Linked DNA regions of Microbulbifer sp. GL-2. Each later gene encodes a partner of the first gene's protein in a complex. Links are inferred from orthologs where the notes say so. Each region holds a gene or a part of one and is shown in the gene's direction. Other genes may lie near its edges.

Evidence for each region.
Region 2: the proteins of trxB (region 1) and trxA are in contact, whole or in part, in a crystal structure (PDB 1F6M), measured with the Escherichia coli proteins. The link is inferred for Microbulbifer sp. GL-2 from one-to-one orthologs.

Annotation. Positions count from the first base shown.
Region 1 is NZ_AP019807.1:4,276,533-4,279,631, forward strand. The notes cover bases 305-3,076. They hold trxB (thioredoxin-disulfide reductase), read left to right. Parts: upstream 305-1,104; coding sequence 1,105-2,049; downstream 2,050-3,076. Other genes in these bases: GL2_RS18515 (hypothetical protein), read right to left, coding at 472-663; aat (leucyl/phenylalanyl-tRNA--protein transferase), read left to right, coding at 2,118-2,837; GL2_RS18530 (arginyltransferase), read left to right, coding at 2,830-3,076. Outside these bases: GL2_RS22040 (hypothetical protein), read right to left, coding at 1-137; more of GL2_RS18530, read left to right, coding at 3,077-3,099.
Region 2 is NZ_AP019807.1:1,309,875-1,313,138, reverse strand. Bases 118-3,054 are described here. They hold trxA (thioredoxin TrxA), read left to right. Parts: upstream 118-1,389; coding sequence 1,390-1,719; downstream 1,720-3,054. Other genes in these bases: rho (transcription termination factor Rho), read left to right, coding at 2,089-3,054; hemW (radical SAM family heme chaperone HemW), read left to right, coding at 118-1,249. In the rest of the region: rdgB (RdgB/HAM1 family non-canonical purine NTP pyrophosphatase), read left to right, coding at 1-45; more of hemW, read left to right, coding at 14-117; more of rho, read left to right, coding at 3,055-3,264. UniProt on the Escherichia coli protein: Participates in various redox reactions through the reversible oxidation of its active center dithiol to a disulfide and catalyzes dithiol-disulfide exchange reactions.

The DNA of each region.
Region 1 (3,099 bases):
AAATACCACAGCAACTGGTCCTCCCGGGGAAAATAGCGGTCAAATGCCTGGGATTCACAAAGTGCCAACATGCTGGATTTTTGTACAACACCTGCAATAGCATCCTGCAAAACACCAAAGCCCGGTAACAGCTCCAAGACAACAAAACGGCCACCCGTTTTATTACCCGGTAAGCCTCCCGAAAGACCAGTGTCTGGTCAATCCTGGGTACCTCATGGAGGCCCATTTTGAGCACTAGCACATCAAAAGATTCCCCGGTATAAGGCAGTGCCCTGGTATCTCCCACCTTGATCTCAACAGTTCTAGCGCGAATTCCCGGGCCAATGCGCAGAAATTGCGAGTTTTGCGCATTCACCCAGCGCCTAGCTCACTTCACCATCACCACACATCAAGTCCAGAACCTTAGTGCCGACATTGTACCCATCCGCAACGATATCGCACCTGGCTTGCAGATTGTGCGATGCAAATAGCTCAGCCAAATCCGGCGGTCCATGCAAACTCGCTCGCTGTTGCCCTCACGGCTCCAGGTCGATAGAGAGCCTGATCATCCACAATCTCCGAAACGAAAGCCTGAGCTTCCTCGCTCAAGCTAAAAAGCATGATTGGGTGTCCAGTAATATCCTCATCCAGATTGAGTGGGACAAATCTTCTATTCAGTCTCATCCTGGTGACCTGCCCTGTTACTCGCGGTATTGCATGAAACCACCGCCTTATTTGTAGGCTTCAGCGATAGCACCTGGACTGCCGCAAAATTGACCGATGTCTAGTTCATAGCCAAATTTATGTTTCCGCCTTAGAATAAACCTTGCTCAAAAAAATTATTTTTATCCATATAAATCAATTAATTAACTTCTTTTCTTAATGCCAATTATGGATATATTTTGAATATATTCATCGCCACTTCGCTACCCCCCATGACGCAAGGCCAGCCACAAATAGCGCTTTCCAATGGAACAAATTAAGCCAAACTATTTCGCCGACTTGTAACTATCGCCTATTATATCGGCCAATTTGATAGTCTCGGCTGATCAAAAAATGGCCGGGAGAGTGAAACCCCGGTTAGCCGGGTAAACTTTGCACACCGACAGTCAAAAAGAGAGTTTCATGAGCAATAACCATCATCGACTGATCATTCTCGGCTCGGGCCCCGCTGGCTATACCGCCGCCATTTACGCTGCCCGTGCCAACTTAAACCCGGTAGTCATTACCGGTATGCAGCAAGGTGGTCAGTTGACCACTACTACAGAAGTCGAAAACTGGCCAGGTGGCATACCGGAACTGCAGGGTCCTGACCTGATGGTTCAGATGCAACAACATGCCGAGCGCTTCGATACCCAGATCATTTTCGATCACATCGAATCGGTAGATCTGAAACAGCGCCCGTTCACCCTTAAGGGCAATGAAACCTACACTTGTGACTCGCTGATTATCGCCACCGGCGCCTCCGCTCAATACCTCGGCCTGCCTTCCGAAGAGGCCTTCCAGGGTCGCGGCGTCAGCGCTTGTGCGACTTGCGACGGTTTCTTCTATCGCGACCAAAAAGTTGCCGTTGTTGGCGGTGGTAATACTGCGGTTGAAGAGGCGCTCTACCTGTCCAATATCGCCAGTGAAGTGACCCTGATTCACCGCCGCAATGAACTACGAGCAGAGAAGATCCTGCAAGACCGCCTGATGGACAAAGTGGAAAACGGCAATATCAAGGTTTGCTGGCACCACACCCTCGACGAGGTTCTGGGTGATGACAATGGCGTAACCGGGCTGCGCATTCGCAGTACCCAGGACGATTCCACCAAGGAGCTAGACGTTTCCGGTGTGTTTATCGCCATTGGTCACAAACCGAATACCGGCATCTTTGAAAGCCAGCTGGAAATGAATGGTGGCTATATCATCGTCCAAAGCGGCCTGGAAGGTAATGCGACCCAGACTTCTGTACCCGGTGTTTTTGCTGCAGGCGACGTCTCTGATCACATCTATCGTCAAGCAGTGACCTCTGCCGGCACTGGCTGTATGGCGGCCCTGGACGCCGAGCGTTTCCTCGACGCTCAATAAAGGCCCCCGACCCGGGAGGAAACCTCTCCACCCGGGTACCCCCATCCAATTTTGACAGGAGTCAGCTCGTGGCAAGGAATACCCAAAGCCGCTTGATATGGCTCGATCAAAACCATATCGACTTCCCTCCCACAGAGTCCGCTCTGGATGATCCCAATGGCCTGCTCGCAGTTGGTGGCGACCTGACTCCCGAGTGGCTACTCGCAGCTTATAGGCGCGGTATATTTCCCTGGTATTCGGATCAACAACCAATTCTATGGTGGAGCCCCTCCCCTCGCTGCGTGGTAATTCCCCAGGGGTTCAAGATCGGGCGCAGCCTGCGAAAAGTACTGCGCCGGGAGACCTTCCAGGTTACATTTGATCAGGCGTTCGAAGATGTTATCGAGGCTTGTCGTGCACCCAGGTCCGGCGAGGATGGCACCTGGATTACAGATGAGATGTGTCAGGCCTATATCGAAATGCACCGCCTTGGCCATACCCACTCTGTGGAAGTATGGCGGGAGAGCAAACTTGTCGGCGGACTGTATGGTCTGGCCATCGGTAGAGTGTTTTTTGGGGAGTCAATGTTTCACCGTGAAACCGACGCCTCCAAAGTCGCTTTTGTCCACCTCATCCGGCAATTAGAATTGTGGGGCTGCCAGCTGGTCGACTGCCAGGTAAGCAACCCGCACCTGACCAGCCTGGGCGCTGTTGAATTGTGTCGCCGGGATTTCGAACACTTGCTGGAAAGCGGCGTGAAGCAGCCTGCCTTTTCACAGCCTTGGAAGCTTTCGTGGACTTATGGGTAAATATTCTCAACTGGACTCTGTCCGCTTGTTAGCCACTCTTCCTCACCCTTGCGGCTATCTGCCGGACCGGGAGGCCACTACTGTATTTGTGGACCCACAGACAGAGGTGGATCAACGCCTGTACAATCGTCTGTCCGAGCTGGGCTTCCGGCGCAGTGGCGCCTACCTGTATCGACCACAGTGCGCTACATGTCAAGCCTGCGTACCGGCAAGGGTACCTGTGAGCCTGTTCGTTCCGGATCGCAACCAGCGCCGTTGCTGG
Region 2 (3,264 bases), 3.0 Mb from region 1 along the record:
GAGGTCATGTGGCATGAGCAGATGGCGGGTATCGATCTTGACTGACAACGACACATTGGAGCTGCCGCCACTTAGCCTGTATGTGCATATCCCTTGGTGTGTGCGCAAATGTCCCTATTGTGATTTCAACTCACACCAGGCTGCCAGGGATCACACGGATACCGAATACGCGCTACCGCAAGCAGAGTATGTGGCACAGTTGCGTCGAGACCTGCTGAGCCAACTGCCTTGGGTACAGGGACGCAAGCTGCAGTCCATTTTTTTTGGTGGCGGCACTCCGAGCCTGTTTTCTCCGGAAGCTATCGGGCAAATCCTGGTCATGGCTGATGAGCTGGTAGGCTTTGTCGAGGGTGTCGAGATCACTCTGGAGGCGAATCCCGGTACCTTTGAACAGGCAAAATTTACCGGTTATCGTTCAGCCGGAGTCAATAGGCTGTCGATTGGGGTGCAGAGCTTTGATGCCGCCCAGTTGCACAACCTGGGGCGAATCCACAGCGGAGACGAGGCAGCTAGTGCGCTGGCGATGGCACGCAGGGCCGGCTTCGACAATATTAATCTGGATCTGATGCACGGCCTGCCAGGGCAGGCGGAAGTGGAGGCGCTGGAGGACCTGCGCCGCGCCGTATCCCTGGGGCCAGAGCATATTTCCTGGTATCAACTCACTATCGAGCCCAACACGGCCTTTTACAGCGCACCGCCTTCTACACCGGGTTCACAATTGATTGCCAGCATACAGGGCAGCGGACGAGAGTTTCTCGCTGAGGAGGGATATCTCCGCTACGAGGTGTCCGCATATAGCGGGAGGGGGCTTGAGTCCCGTCACAACCTCAACTATTGGTCGTTTGGTGATTACCTGGGTTTAGGAGCTGGTGCCCACGGTAAGGTGACATTGCCTCACGAGGGGCAGATCCTGCGCAGTCGGCGTACGCGTACACCGCGGGACTATATGAGCATCACACCAGCAGGTGGTGAATTGCTTCATCGGCAACTGGTTGAGCCTCATACCGATTTGGTGGAGGCTGCAGACCTACCGCTAGAGTTCCTGATGAATACGCTGCGCCTGGCTGACGGCGTACCCACTGATACCTTCACCCGTTACACAGGCCTACCCTTGGGGGTGTTACAGCGGCAGTGGTCGACTTTGATGGCAATGGATCTGGTACTGCCACTGGAGCGGCGCATCGCCACCAGTACATTCGGCTTCGACTATCTTGATGAGATTCTGCAGCGCTTCCTGGAGCAGCCGTGACTTCAGGGACTTGAAAAGCAGATCAGCGCCCCAATCTACGCGCTTAATGGCGCATTTCGGCTGTACTCCCACAGCCTGCATCGTGAGATGATGCGCGCGCGGTGGTCCCGCATTGAGTAACTAAAGAACAGGAAAGCAATATGAGCGAGCACGCAATCATCAATGTAACTGACGCCGAGTTCGAAGCTGAGGTTCTCAAGACTGAAGGCCCGGTGCTGGTAGATTTCTGGGCTCAGTGGTGCGGCCCGTGCAAAATGATCGCTCCGGTCCTGGATGACCTGGCGGGCCACTATGGCGACAAGCTGAAGATCGTCAAAGTAGACGTGGATGCAAATAAGGAAACCCCAGCGAAATATAATGTACGCGGCATTCCCACCCTGCTGCTGTTCAAAGGTGGCAATGTGGAAGGTACCAAGGTCGGCGCCCTGTCTCGCGCCCAGTTGACCGAGTTTATCGATAGCCAGCTGTAATCCTGACCAGTCCATCCTGCAAAGAAGGTAAATTTCTTTGCAGGATGGAAAACACCCGTTATACTGGCTGTAATTCTGTAATAGTTCAGTCAGTTGTGAATCCAGTGATGACCAGCTGAAGAAAACGCCCCTCCACAGGGTCCCTGACCATCCCCGGCGTGTATATTCCTCGAATGAGCTTATTGATAGTGCTCTGCCTTTTGATTATGGAGAGCTAAAGCTTGATAGGTATTACGCTTCCGATAGACATGGCCACCCAAGTGTACCGGGCAAATAAATGAGCAAATCTCTAATTTTCAAACCCCTCCCCAAAATAATTTCCGGCGTGTCCGCGCCAAATGACAACAGAAACCTTAATAAGCAATTGGTATGAATCTCTCCGAATTAAAAACCAAACCCATTGAAGAGTTGATTGAAATAGCCAAAGGTATGGGCCTGGAAAACCTGGCCCGGTCGCGCAAACAGGATATTATTTTCAATATTCTCAAGCGCCATGCCAAAAGCGGTGAAGATATTTACGGCGACGGTGTACTGGAAATCCTTCAGGACGGTTTTGGATTTTTGCGTTCCGCTGATTCCTCTTATCTTGCGGGACCGGACGATATATACGTTTCTCCCAGCCAGATTCGCCGTTTTAATTTGCGTACGGGTGACTCGATTTCCGGAAAGATTCGACCACCAAAAGAAGGTGAGAGATATTTCGCACTTTTGAAAGTTAACGAAATTAATTTCGATAAGCCGGAAAATGCCCGTAACAAAATTCTTTTCGAAAACCTCACACCTCTTTTCCCCAATGAACGCCTCGGTCTGGAATGTGGCAATGGCTCTTCCGAAGACTTGATCGGTCGAATTATTGACCTGGTGGCTCCGATTGGTAAGGGGCAGCGTGGCCTGATCGTAGCTCCGCCCAAGGCGGGTAAAACTATTATGCTGCAGAATATGGCCCAGGCCATAACGCGCAATAATCCTGAATGTCATCTGATCGTTTTGCTGATTGACGAGCGCCCGGAAGAAGTGACTGAGATGCAGCGCTCAGTACGCGGTGAAGTGGTTGCCTCCACTTTTGATGAGCCGCCCGCACGCCACGTCCAAGTTGCTGAAATGGTGATTGAGAAAGCCAAGCGTCTGGTGGAACACAAAAAAGATGTAGTGATCCTGTTGGATTCCATTACCCGTTTGGCGCGTGCTTATAACACTACGGTGCCGAGTTCTGGCAAGGTACTAACTGGTGGTGTGGATGCCCACGCCTTGGAGCGCCCCAAGCGCTTCTTTGGTGCCGCGCGCAATATTGAAGAAGGCGGAAGTCTGTCTATTATTGCTACTGCACTGATTGATACTGGCTCGAAGATGGATGAAGTAATTTTCGAGGAGTTTAAAGGTACAGGTAACATGGAATTACAGCTGGATCGTAAGATCGCTGAAAAACGTGTTTACCCGGCAATTAATGTACGTCGCTCGGGTACCCGCCGTGAAGAGTTGTTAATGCCTGAGGGTGAGCTGCAGCGGGTATGGATTTTACGTAAACTTTTGCACGATATGGAAGAT